DNA from 2 places in the Pseudoxanthomonas sp. CCNWLW251 genome. Region 1 is predicted to be linked to the other one. Evidence: riboswitches for the same ligand, from Rfam matches in the RefSeq annotation. Region 1 holds a riboswitch; the other holds the start of a gene.
The links. Region 1 has a riboswitch for cobalamin ahead of metE (5-methyltetrahydropteroyltriglutamate--homocysteine S-methyltransferase). Riboswitches for the same ligand answer to the same signal wherever they lie in the genome.

Region 1 (6,700 bases):
TGGTCTATCTGGGGGCGGGCAACGACGTCATCACCGCCCGTTCGATGGACTGGAAGAACGACGTGGCGACGAACCTGTGGATCTTCCCGCGCGGCATGCAGCGCAGCGGACAGGCGGGGCCGAACTCGATCACGTGGACATCGAAGTACGGCAGCGTCATCGCCACCGGCTACGAAGTCTCCACCACCGACGGCATGAACGAAGCCGGCCTGATGGCCAACGTGCTGTGGCTGGTGGAATCCGAGTACCCGGTCTACAACGGGCGCGGCCCGGGCTTGAGCATCGCGGCGTGGGCGCAGTACGCGCTGGACAACTACGGCAGCGTGAAGGAAGCCGTCGAGGCGCTGCGCAAGGAGCCCTTCACCCTGGTGACCGACAAGGTGCCCGGCGAGGACCGGCTGGCCACGCTGCACCTGTCGCTGTCGGACGCCAGCGGCGACAGCGCCATCATCGAGTACATCGGCGGGAAGCAGGTGATCCACCACGGCCGCCAGTACCAGGTGATGACCAATTCGCCGGTGTTCGACCAGCAGCTCGCGCTCAACGCGTACTGGAAGCAGATCGGGGGCACGGTGATGCTGCCGGGTACCAACCGCGCCGCGGACCGCTTCGCGCGCGCGTCGTTCTACGTCAACGCGATTCCGAAGAGCGAAGATCCGGTGAAGGCACTGGCCAGCGTCTTCAGCGTGATCCGCAATGCATCGGTGCCATTCGGCATCAACACGCCGGAGGAACCCAACATTTCCTCCACCCGCTGGCGCACGGTGGCCGACCACAAGCGCAGGCTGTACTTCTTCGAATCCGCATTGACGCCCAACACCTTCTGGGTGGACCTGAAGGACGTGGACTTCTCGAAGGAGACCGGCAAGGTGCTGCGGCTGGACCTGGGCCCTGACCAGCGCAACGTGTTCGCCGGCAACGCGGTGAAGGACTTCAGGCCGGCGGAGCCGTTCGAGTTCCTGGGCCTGTAGTCAGAGGTCGAACGCCAGCAGATCGTGACCGGTGGCCGCGCGCACCACGCGCCGGTACAGCACGTTGCCGCTGCCGCCATTGGTCAGCGCCACCAGCGCGCGCTGGCCGGCAAGATCGCCCAGGGCGAAGTTCTTGAAGATGCCGCCATTGCTGCCCGAGTGGTAGAACACGGGCCCGCGCGGCGTGGCTTCCAGGTTCCAGCCCAGGCCCTTGTCGGTCCAGCGGCCGGGCACGTCGATCTGCTTCGTCAGCATCGCCGTGCGCGTGGCCTCGCTGATCTGCCAGGGCGCGCGCGGCGTACGCACCATCAGCGCCATGAAGCGGGCGTAGTCCGTCGGCGTGGTGCGCAGGCTGGCCGCGGCATTGGCCAGGATGTCGCCGGGCCAGTTCACCAGGCCCTTCGGCGTGATCGCCTGCACGAGTGGCAGTGCACGCGCGGCGTCTTCGTAACGCCACGCGGACAGCGGCCTGCCCCAGCGACCGGCGATGACCTGCGCTGCGCTCCACTGTTCGCGCAGCATCTGCGGCGGCATGCCGGGCTCTTCGTCCTCGACGGCACGATGGCCATGGACCGAACGCGCGGCGAGGTCCGCGCTCCACGTGTAGCTGCTGTCGCGCATGCCGGCCGGACCGAACAACAGGCGGTGCATGGACTCGTCCAGGCTCTCGCCGGTCAGCGTCTCCACCACCAGTTGCAGCCAGAAGATCGCCTCGCCCGAATAGTCGATACGCGTGCCGGGCTTCACTGCGGGCACCAGTTTTTCGTTCGCCGGATCCTTGCGCCAGTTCGGCATGCCGGTGGAATGGCGCAGCACGTCGCGCGCGGTGACCAGGTCCACCCAGGGATGATCGGCCAGGTAGTCCATCCGCCGGTAACGCACCAGCGGCGCGTCAAGATCGATCACGCCCTGGTCCGCCAGTTGCAGCACCAGGTAGGCGAACACGGGCTTGCTGAGCGAGGCATCCTCGAACAGCGTGTCGTCCGCCACCGGCGTACGCGTCTGCGCATTCGATACCCCGAGGTTGCGTGACCACACCACCTCGCCGCGTTCCACCACCGCCAGGCCGATGGCCGGGACACGCAATGCCTGCATCAGGCGCGGCAGGTCGGCGAGGAAAGGATCGGGCGGGATCCAGCCGGCAGCATCGTCGCAGGCGGCGGCGCGGGTGACCTGCGGCCAGGTCGCGGCCGCCAGGGTGGACAGGGCGGCGGTCTTCAGCCAGCGGCGGCGCGGGGGGGATGGCAGGGAGGGATGATTCATGCGGGCCTGGTTGAAGATCGTGGCGTCATGGAGGTGGACGAACGAGCGACCGCAAACCCCGCCGCAAGATCGTCATGGCTGCACTTGACGTACCACCATGCCGGGGGTACTTTGCCCATCGCCAAGGTTTCCATCGCTTTATCCAGATATAGCGATGGAATTAAAAGGGAAGCCGGTGCGGCCTGTTCCATGGGCCTATTCCGGCGCTGCCCCGCAGCGGTATTTGGAAACGAACCTCGCCAACAGCACTGGTCCTCGCGGACCGGGAAGCGGCGGGAAGTAGGCCAGCGCACCCGCGCCCGTCCATGAGCCCGAAGACCTGCCCTGGCCGGAGGACACGACCGTCCTCCGACTGACCTGGAGCTTCCGAGGGGAGGTGGCCGGAGCCCGTGTCCGTGCGCGCCTGCCCGGATGCGTCCTCCTGCGCCCGACTTCGGCACTCCGGCTCGCCCGCGGGGGCGAAGGTCGCTGGCGTGGCGGGCCCTGGCCTGGCGCGCGGTTCCTTCGTTCCTCATCCGCTACCGCATGAGGACACGCACCATGACCACCGTTACCACCCTCGGCTTCCCGCGCATCGGCGTGAAGCGCGAACTGAAATCCGCCCTGGAAAGCTACTGGCGTGGCGAAAGCACCGCCGACGACCTCCAGCGCACCGCGCGCGACCTGCGCCATCGCCACTGGCAACTGCAGCGCGAGGCCGGCGCCGATGTCGTGCCGTGCAACGACTTCGCGCTGTACGACCACGTGCTGGACACCGCCTTCCTGTTCGATGCCATCCCGGACGCCTACCGCGCGCTGGCCGACGCCGATCCGCTGGCCGGCTATTTCGCACTCGCGCGCGGCGTGCAGGACGGCGGTGCCGACCTGCGCGCGCTGGAGATGACCAAATGGTTCGACACCAACTACCACTACCTGGTGCCGGAGCTGCACGCCGGCCAGACCTTCCGCCTGCGTGGCGACAAGCCGGTGGCGGAATTCCTGGAAGCGCGCGCCGCCGGCCATGCCGCGCGGCCCGTGCTGCTGGGGCCGGTGAGTTTCCTGCTGTTGGCCAAGACGGTGGATGGCAGCGATCGTCTCGCGCTGCTGGAAGCATTGCTGCCGGTGTACGCGGCGCTGCTGGCCAGGCTGCACGACGCAGGGGCGGACTGGGTGCAGATGGACGAACCCTGCTTGGTATTGGACCTGGATGATGCCGCGCGCGCCGCCTATGTGCAGGCCTATGCCACGCTGGCGAAAGGGGCGCGGCCGTCGCTGCTGCTGGCGACCTACTTCGGCCGCCTCGGCGACAACCTGCCGCTCGCGTGCGCGCTGCCGGTGGATGGCCTGCATGTCGACCTGGTGCGCGGCAAGGAGCAACTGGACGAGGTGTTGAAGCATCTGCCGAAGGGCCGCGTGCTGTCGGCGGGGCTGGTGGACGGCCGCAACATCTGGCGCACGAACCTGGACAACGCGTTGATCCTGGCGAAGTACGCGCAGGGCCATGTCGGCGACATCGCGTTGTGGTTGTCGCCGTCGTGTTCGCTGCTGCACGTGCCGGTCGACGTGGCCGGCGAGAAGGCGTTGCCTTCCGACCTGCGATCGTGGCTGGCCTTCGCGCGCCAGAAGATCGAAGAACTGCGCCTGCTGTCCGATGCCCTGCGCGATCCGCGCGCGGCGGAACCGGGCCTGGCCATCGCCCGCGACCGGATCGAATCGCGCCGGCATTCGGCGCGCGTGCATCGTCCCGCAGTGGCGGCGCGCCTGGCATCGACGGACGTCGCCGACATCCATCGCGATTCGCCTTACCCGCAACGCCGTGCCGCGCAGGCGGCGCGCTTCGGATTGCCGGACTTCCCCACCACCACCATCGGCTCGTTCCCGCAGACGCACCAGGTGCGCGAAGCACGGGCCAGGCACAAGAGTGGCAGGCTGTCCGACGCGGACTACGACACCTTCCTGCGCGAGGAAACCGGGCGCTGCGTGCGCTTCCAGGAAGAGATCGGCATCGACGTGCTGGTGCATGGCGAGTTCGAGCGCAACGACATGGTGGAATACTTCGGCGAACAGCTGGAAGGCTTCGCCTTCACCCGCAATGGCTGGGTGCAGAGCTACGGCTCGCGCTGCGTGAAGCCGCCGGTGATCTACGGCGACGTACAGCGCCCGGCGCCGATGACGGTGCGCTGGTCGCAGTACGCGCAGTCGCTGACCGACCGGCCGATGAAGGGCATGCTGACCGGCCCGGTGACGGTGCTGCAGTGGTCCTTCGTCCGCGACGACCAGTCCCGCGCGCAGACCTGCCGGCAGATCGCGCTGGCGCTGCGCGACGAAGTGCTGGATCTGGAAGCGGCCGGCATCTGCGTCATCCAGATCGACGAGCCTGCACTGCGCGAAGGCCTGCCGCTACGGCGCGCCGACTGGTCTTCATACCTCGACTGGGCAGTGGAGTGTTTCCGCATCACCGCCGCCGGCGTGGCCGACGACACCCAGGTGCACACGCACATGTGCTATTCCGAGTTCAACGACATCATGGACGCCGTTGCGGCGATGGACGCCGACGTGATCTCCATCGAAACCTCGCGCTCGCGCATGGAGCTGCTGGATGCCTTCGTGAAGTTCCGCTATCCCAACGACATCGGGCCGGGCGTGTACGACATCCATTCGCCGCGCATTCCCTCGGTCGGCGAGATGATCGGCTTGCTTGAGAAAGCGCGTGCGGTGCTGGCGCCGGAGCAGATCTGGGTCAATCCCGATTGCGGCCTGAAAACGCGGGGCTGGCCGGAGGTACGCACGGCTCTGGAGCGCATGGTCGAAGCGGCACGAGCCGTGCGCCAGGGGGAGGTTCGCGCGGCGTAGGGGAAGCGGATGCCCCGCGTGGCGCGGGGCATCGCGCAGGGGCGCGTTCGCGCGCATGGCCCAGCGTGAACACCGGCAGGCGCGCAACATCGGCTGCACACGGGTTTCACCCTTCGCCAACGCCGCCGGCATCACGGTGGGCTTACACCCCCACCGGGAGCCGTCGTCATGACCGGATCCGTGTTCTTCACCGAAGAGGTTTCCAACAGCAAGGTGGCGGCCATCTGTCCGAGCGTGGCGGTGGCGCGCCTGCAGGCGGCGCGCGTGCGTGAGGCGATGGGCCTGCCGGCGAGCCAGGTCCAGGTCCTCACACCCGGCGATACGAAGCCGGGCCGCATGCTGGAGCCTGAAAGCCACGGCATCTATCGCACCATGCTCTGGTCGCACGCCAAGCTGGGTGCCATGGGTGCGCTTGCCGGCATACTTGCCTACGCCGTGCTGCGCATGCAGGCGGTGCCGATGATCACGCAATCGCCGTGGCTGTCGCTGGCGGCGCTGGCGTTCTTCGGCGGCATCGCCGGCCTGATGGTCGGCGGGCTGGTCACCTTGCGACCCGATCACGATCCCTACGTGATGAAAGTGCTCGATGCGCTGCGGGAGGGCGACTCCGCCGTGGTCGTGCACGCGCTGTCCGCAGAGCAGAAGCGCGAGGCCGAACGCATCCTGGCGCAGGCGGGCAACGAGACCACGTCCACCCTCTGAACGTCGCGGCGGTCAGTCCTGCGCAATCGCGGGGGGCAACGGCGGTGCCGGCGTCGGCCGGCCCAGTGGATCCAGCGCGATCATCACGAAGTGGCCGCGCGTGCACAGCTTGCGTTCGCCGGTCAGCAGGTTCTCGGTGATGACTTCCACGTCCACGTTCATCGAGCTGCGGCCGACCTTCACCACGCGCGCCACCACTTCCACCAGGTCGCCCTTGTGGATCGGCTGGTTGAAGTCCACCTGCTCCGAGCGTGCGGTGACCACGGTGCTGCGCGCATAGCGCGAGGCGACGATGAAGGCCGACATGTCCATCCACGCCAGCGCCTGGCCGCCGAACAGCGTGCCCAGGTGGTTGGTGTGGTCGGGGAAGACCATGTGCAGCAGGCGCGCCTCGAGGGGACGCACTTCGGCGTTGGCCAGTTCAGTCATGGTGGTGCTCCGGTTCGCGTGCTCCCGACAGCAGCATAGCGCGCCGGATGTTGTGCTGGTGTGGGAGCGACGTGAGTCGCGACCGCGGCAATGAATCCCTCTCCGGCCCTGCAGCGTCAGGGATGACGGCGGCCGCCTGTTTGGGTTGCCTTGAAGTGATCGGAGGCCAGGCCCCGTCATTCGTGCGGTCGCGACTCACGTCGCTCCTGCAAGGGGCCTGCGCTAGAACGCGTGGTCGAAGCCCACCTCGCCCTGCACGCCCAACTGGTAGGCCGACACCCGGCGTTCGAAGAAGTTGGTCAGCTCCTGCACGTCCTGCAGTTCCATGAAGGGCAGCGGGTTGCGCACGTTGTACTTCTTGTCCATGCCGAGCTTGGCGAAGTGCTGGTCGGCGCAATGCTGCAGGTACTGGCGCATATCACGGGTGGAGATGCCGGCCACGCCGCCGGACAGCACGTCCTCGGCGAACTGCACTTCGCACTCGATCGCCTCTTCAAGCATGT
Region 2 (6,700 bases), on a different contig from region 1:
TGCACCAGGCCGGTGAACGAAAGCAGGAAATACACGCTGCCCGGCAATGCGACCTGCCACGACCGCGAGTGCTCGGTCAGCAGCAGCGCGATCAGCACCGACACCAGGCTGACGAGAACGAAATAGGCGTGGGATGCGACTTCCCCAGCTGCGTTGGCTGCGGCATCGCCGTCCAGCCGCAACCGGCCACGCGCGCGCCATGCGAGCGCATACAGACCGCCTACGCAGGCGGACATCGACGCGAACGCGAGCCCGTAGAAAATGAACATGAAGGCCAGCGGACGCGGACCGTTGGCGTCGGACAGCGGCATCGGCAGCCACCCGCCCGTGATCCATCCGAAGAACGTACCCAGCAGCAGCCGCAGCGGATACACGTAGACCAGCACCAGGAACACCAGCAACAGGCTGAGCAGCGTGGCCGGGACGGTGCCCAGCCGATAGCGCCGGCTCCAGCGCACATGCGCGTACCAGAACATCGCCACCATCGCGAAGCTGGCGGCGAACGCCGGTATGTTCTTCAGCGCCTGCAGTACGCCGCCGATGCTGTCAGGAATGCGCTCCACCGAGATGACCAGCAAAGTGACCGCGAACGCGAACGCCGCATCGACGAATGCCTCCAGCCGCGTCACGCCATGGCCACGCCAACCCGCTTCTTCTTCATCGCGTGCATTCGCGCCCACCTGTCGCCCCCGTCAGCCCATGCGGATGGGACGCATCATATCGGGCCGTCCCGCAGGACGCGGGAGTAGAATCGACGCCATGTCATTCGCCTCCCAGACGCTCACCGGCAGCAAGCCGGAACAATACGCACAGCTGGCCGCGCAGGCCCGTGCCCTGCTGGCCGGCGAACCGGACCGGATCGCCAATGCCGCCAACCTGGCCGCACTGCTCTACCACGCCCTGCCGGACTTCAACTGGGCCGGCTTCTACTTCTTCGATGGCCGGGAATTGGTCGTTGGCCCGTTCCAAGGCTTACCAGCCTGCGTGCGGATCCCGTTGGACAAGGGGGTCTGCGGAGCCGCCGCACGCACCCGCCAGACCCAGCGCGTGGACGATGTGGAGGCCTTCCCGGGCCACATCGCCTGCGATTCCGCTTCACGCTCGGAGTTGGTGGTACCGCTGGTAAAAGGGGACGAACTGGTCGGCGTGCTCGACCTGGACAGCCCACGCCTGGCGCGCTTCGATGCCGACGACCAGGCGGGCATGGAACGCATCGCCGCCATCTTCGTGGATTCGCTGACATGACAGGCACCAAGCTGCGCAACATCGGCCCCAAGTCCGCCGCCTGGCTGCGCCAGGTCGGCCTGCGCACGCAGGAGGACCTGGAGGGCGTCGGCGCGGTGGAAGCCTTCATACGGGTCAAGCGCGCGGGGTTCCGGCCCAGCCTCAACCTGCTCTATGCGCTGGAAGGCGCCCTGCTGGATTGCCACTGGCAGCAGCTGCCCGAGGATCGCCGCAGCGCATTGCTGGTGGCCTACGACGCGGCGGCCGCCCTGCTGCCGCCGCCGCGCGGCCGACCCGCAGCAGGCCCGGTGACCACGACGCACACCGAGCGCGAAGAAGACACGGGCCCTCCGCTCAACCTGTTCGACTCGCCAGGCGGCGACGACTGATTCCTCCACGAGGGCTTCAGCCCCGATGCTTTTCAGCCACTGCGTCAGGGGCTGCCAGAAGAGCATCGGGACTGAAGCCCCTCCTGCACCTGTGCGGGCAGGAACGCGCGGGCTTCCCGTATACTGCGCGCGCTTTCAGGTGACCCGCGGCTTCCACGCCCGGGTTGAAACGGGAAGCCGGTGACCCGCGATACGCGGCATTCCGGCGCTGCCCCCGCAACGGTAGGCGAACAACAGCCGCGGCATCGGCCACTGTGCATTGCATGGGAAGGCGCCAAGGCGGAGTGCCCTGCACTCGTTCGCAAGCCCGGAGACCGGCCTGGGAGTCCACTGGTTGCGATGCGGAGGGCGTCGCGGCGTGCCGCGCCGCTGCCTGTCTGCTGCGCTGTCCGCAACGCTCCCTTCCCCGTCGCAACTCCACGCCGAAGAATGCGCGCGGGGCGCGCGATGGAGTTGAATCCGATGTACAGCCGTTTTCCCCTTTCCCACCTGGCCCTCGCGGTCGCATTGGCGCTGCCGTTCGCGGCGCAGGCGCAGGACGCCACTGACTTGGACGAAGTCGTCGTCACCGGCACCCGCACCGATGTGGCCGTGCGCGACAGCCTGGCGCCGGTGCAGGTCATCGCGCGCGCGGACATCGAACGCAGCCAGTCGCGCTCGCTGATCGATCTGCTCAAGGGCCGTGCCGGCATCGGCTTCACCAACCAGGGCGGCCTGGGCAAGCTGAGCACGATCAACATCCGCGGCACCGAATCCGACCACGTGCTGGTACTGGTGGATGGCATCCGCATCGGCTCGGCAACCGCGGGACTGGCGTCGTTCCAGGACTTGCCGGTGGACCAGATCGAGCGCATCGAGATCGTGCGTGGCCCACGCTCCAGCCTGTACGGCTCGGAGGCGATCGGCGGCGTGATCCAGATCTTCACCCGTCGCGGCGGCAAGGGCCTGTCGCGCGAACTGCGTGTCGGCGGTGGCAGCAACAATCTGCGCGAAGCCAGCGGCGGCTTCGCTTATGGCGGGGAACGTGGCTGGATCGGCGCCAATGCCGCGTACCAGGAAACCGACGGCACCAACGCCTGTCGTGGCGCCGGCTTTCCGGTCTTCCAGGGCTGCTTCACCGACGAGCCAGACGATGACGGCTACCGCAACGTCTCGCTCAACGTGCGCGGCGGCTACAGGCTGACCGATGCGCTGACGCTGGAAGGCCACGCATTGAACGCCGATGCCTTCAACGAGTTCGATGGCAGCATCTTCGGTGGCAACGAGGCCGACAACGTGCAGCAAGTGCTCGGCAGCAAGCTGACGTGGAAGCCTTCCGCCGCCACCACGCTCACCGCGCAAGTCGGCCGCGCCTCCGACAAGTCGGACAACCATTTCGCCGATGCCGCCGCCGGCACACGCACCTTCGTCAGCACGTTCGACACTCGGCGCGACACCGCCTCGCTGCAGGGCGACTTCGTCTTCGCTGACCGGCACCTGCTGACCGCCGGCGCAGACTGGCAGCGCGACGAGGTCACCAGCACGGTGACCTTTGCCGACAGCGCCCTGACGCCGATCGAAAGCCGCGACAACACCGGCGTCTTCGTCGAGTATCAGGGACGCTTCGGCGCGCAGCAGGTGCAAGCCAGCGTGCGCAACGACGACAACGACCAGTTCGGCAACCATGTGACCGGGAGCCTCGGCTGGGGTCTCGGATTCGGCAGCGGCTTCAAGCTCAGCGTCACCGCCGGCACCGGTTTCAAGGCGCCCACGTTCAACGACCTGTACTACCCGTTCTCCGGCAACGAGTTCCTCGAGCCCGAACGTTCGAAGACCCTGGACATCGGCCTGGCGCAGTACGCCGACAACTGGAACTGGTCGTTCAACGTCTACGAGACGCGTATCGACGACCTCATTGCGCTTGACAGCAACTGGCTGCCGGCGAATACCGAAGAAGCGCGCATCCGCGGTGCCGAACTGACCGGCACAATGACGCTGGCCGGCTTCGACATCGCCGCCCAGGTGAGCCATGTCGATCCGCGCAACCACACCGCCGGCCTGAACTACGACAACCTGCTGGCGCGCCGCGCACGCAACACGGCACGCGTGGATGTGGACCGTGCCTTCGGCGGCTTCCGCGTCGGCCTGACCGCCAATGGCGCCAGCCACCGCTACGACAACGCTGCCAACAGCGTTCGACTGGCCGGCTACGGCACGCTGGACCTGCGCCTGGAGTACGCAATCACGGACGAGTGGTCGCTACAGGCACGCGCCAGCAACGTGTTCGACCGCCAGTACGAAACGATCGCCTGGTACAACCAGCCCGGTCGTGAGTACGGCCTGAGCCTGCGCTACAGCGCGCGCGACTGAGTCGTACGCCCGAGGGAAGGCCGGCAATGGACTGCTCCGTTGCCGGCTTTGCCGCTTCGTCCCCGCGGCCACAAGACTGCGGACCACGCTGTACCAGCCCGACGCCGGACCGCGCACGCGTCTGCAGAACGCGATGGCCTCGCACCTGCGATGCTTCGAGCGCAACGAAGACCCCGCCTTCGACTGGCACGCTGCATGACCCTGCGCTACACGTCCATCACATCGAACAGGCTCGCCTGTACTCCCAACTCCTCACGATCGCGGAACCCGGAAAGGCCTACGCCGACCAAGCGGTACCGAGTCGCAGCAGGCAGGTCCACGCGCTCGCGCAATGCCAGCGCGATATCGATGAACTCCTGCGCGGAGGATGCAGGCGACTCCGGCGTGAAGCTGCGGGTCAGGATGCGGAACTGCGAGGTCTTGAGCTTCAGTACCACCGTGCGGCCCACGCGCTCCGTCTTCCGGCTGGCGGCCCAGGCCTTTTCCGCGATACGGACGATGTGCGGTTCCAGTTCGGGCAGCAACAGGTCGGTGGCGAACGTGTCTTCGGCCGAGATCGACTGCACCGGCTGGTCAGGCTCCACGGGTCGCTCGTCGATGCCGCGTGCGCGCCGATAGAGACTTCCGCCGAAGCTGCCGAAGCGCTGTTCCAGATCGCGCTGCTCGAAGGTGCGCAGATCGCCGACGGTATGGATGCCGGCCGCGTTCAACTTGCCCTGCATCACCTTGCCCACGCCCGGAATGCGCTCCACCGGCAAAGGCGTCAGGAACGCCTCCACCTGGTGCGGCCGCAGCACGAACTGCCCATCGGGCTTGCGCCAGTCGGACGCGATCTTGGCGAGGAACTTGTTCGGCGCCACGCCGGCCGACGCGGTGAGCTGCGTTTCCTCGCGGATCTGCGCACGGATCGTTTCGGCCACCGCGGTGGCGGTCGGCAGGTTGGACTTTGTCGCGGTAACGTCGAGATAGGCCTCGTCCAGCGACAACGGTTCGACCAGGTCGGTGTGGCGCAGGAAGATCTCGCGCACCTGTCGCGACACCGCCTTGTAGCGCGCGAAGTCTGGCGGCACGAACACTGCCTGCGGGCACAGCCGCTCCGCGCGCACCGCCGGCATCGCCGAGCGCACGCCGAAGACGCGGGCTTCGTACGATGCCGCGCACACCACCGAGCGCTCGCCGCGCCACGCGACGACCACGGGCCGTCCACGCAGCGACGGATCGTCGCGTTGTTCGACCGACGCGTAGAAGGCGTCCATGTCGATGTGGATGATCTTGCGCATCACGCGATGATATCGGCCGCCGTACGCGATCGCATGGACGCAGGCGGGAACGATACGGTTGCGTTTGGAGATGCGGACAGAGAGTGCGAAACCCTTGCCGCAATTACGCCTCGCCGATGGTACGCCGGCGTATGGAAAAAACCCGGTTGATTTGCATCAAGACAAGCGTATGCACATGTGTGCATTATTTGCAGCTTCGTAGAACGGACCATGCAATGACCGCCCCTGCTTCCTTCTCGCGCGAACAGCTGCTGGCCAGCGCGCGCGGCGAACTGTTCGGCCCCGACAGCGGCCGCCTGCCCAATGACCCGATGCTGATGTTCGACCGCATCACCGAGATCCGCGAGGACGGTGGTGCGCACGGCAAGGGCCTCATCCGCGCGGAACTGGATATCCACCCCGACCTGTGGTTCTTCAAGTGCCACTTCCTCGGCGACCCGGTAATGCCCGGTTGCCTGGGGCTGGATGCGATGTGGCAGCTGACCGGTTTCTTCCTGACCTGGATCGGCGCGCCCGGTCGCGGTCGTGCATTGGGATCGGGCGAAGTGAAGTTCACCGGCCAGGTCTTGCCGACCGCCAAGCGCGTCAGCTACGAGATCGACATCAGCCGCGTGATCAACCGCAAGCTGGTGCTTGCGGTGGCCGATGGCCGCATGCTGGTCGACGGCCGCGAGATATACACCGCGCGCGATCTGCGCGTGGGCCTGTTCACCTCGACGGAGAGCTTCTGATGCGCCGTGTCGTCATCACCGGCCTGGGCATCACGTCCTGCCTCGGCAACGACGCGGATACCGTGTCGGCCGCGCTGCGCGCAGGCCGTTCGGGCATCCGCCATATCCCGCAATACGCCGAACTCGGCTTCCGCAGCCAGGTGGGCGGTGCGCCGGAGATCGATCTCGATGCGCAGATCGACCGCAAGCAGAAGCGCTTCATGGGCGATGCTGCGGCGTTCGCGCACATCGCGCTGCGCGATGCCATCGCTGATGCCGGCCTGGACGACGCGCTGGTCAGTCAGCCGCGCACCGGCCTGATCGCCGGCTCCGGCGGCGGCTCGGCCGAATGGCAGATCGAGGCCGCCGATCTGCTGCGCGCGCGCGGCATCCGCAAAGTGGGCCCGTACATGGTGCCGCGCACGATGTGCTCCACCGTATCGGCGACCCTCGCCACGGCGTTCAAGATCAAGGGCGTGAGCTATTCGATCTCCGCCGCCTGCGCGACCTCGGCACACTGCATCGGCGCGGCGGCGGACCTGATCCGCGCCGGCCGACAGGACATCGTGTTCGCCGGTGGCGGCGAAGAGCTGCACTGGGCGCTGACGATGATGTTCGATGCGATGGGCGCGTTGTCGAGCAAGCGCAACGATGACCCCGCGCACGCCTCGCGTCCCTACGATGCGGACCGCGACGGTTTCGTCATCGCCGGTGGTGGCGGCATGCTGGTGCTGGAGGATTACGACCA

Region 2: it holds a riboswitch for cobalamin, as region 1 does, so the genes downstream of both, btuB (TonB-dependent vitamin B12 receptor) here and metE (5-methyltetrahydropteroyltriglutamate--homocysteine S-methyltransferase) in region 1, are expected to answer to the same signal.

Annotation. Positions count from the first base shown of each region.
Region 1 covers NZ_JBBEGA010000006.1:171,120-177,819, forward strand. Annotated here, with positions in the region: gene WBN46_RS18715 (linear amide C-N hydrolase) at 1-971, shown strand, start outside; gene WBN46_RS18720 (serine hydrolase domain-containing protein) at 972-2,234, opposite strand; cobalamin riboswitch at 2,342-2,576, shown strand; gene metE (5-methyltetrahydropteroyltriglutamate--homocysteine S-methyltransferase) at 2,775-5,066, shown strand; gene WBN46_RS18730 (hypothetical protein) at 5,235-5,768, shown strand; gene WBN46_RS18735 (acyl-CoA thioesterase) at 5,781-6,197, opposite strand; gene WBN46_RS18740 (ribonucleotide-diphosphate reductase subunit beta) at 6,420-6,700, opposite strand, start outside.
Region 2 covers NZ_JBBEGA010000005.1:43,528-50,227, forward strand. Annotated here, with positions in the region: gene WBN46_RS16750 (TMEM175 family protein) at 1-680, opposite strand, end outside; gene WBN46_RS16755 (GAF domain-containing protein) at 760-1,245, shown strand; gene WBN46_RS16760 (TfoX/Sxy family protein) at 1,242-1,613, shown strand; cobalamin riboswitch at 1,734-1,951, shown strand; gene btuB (TonB-dependent vitamin B12 receptor) at 2,076-3,962, shown strand; gene dinB (DNA polymerase IV) at 4,169-5,242, opposite strand; gene fabA (3-hydroxyacyl-[acyl-carrier-protein] dehydratase FabA) at 5,458-5,973, shown strand; gene fabB (beta-ketoacyl-ACP synthase I) at 5,973-6,700, shown strand, end outside.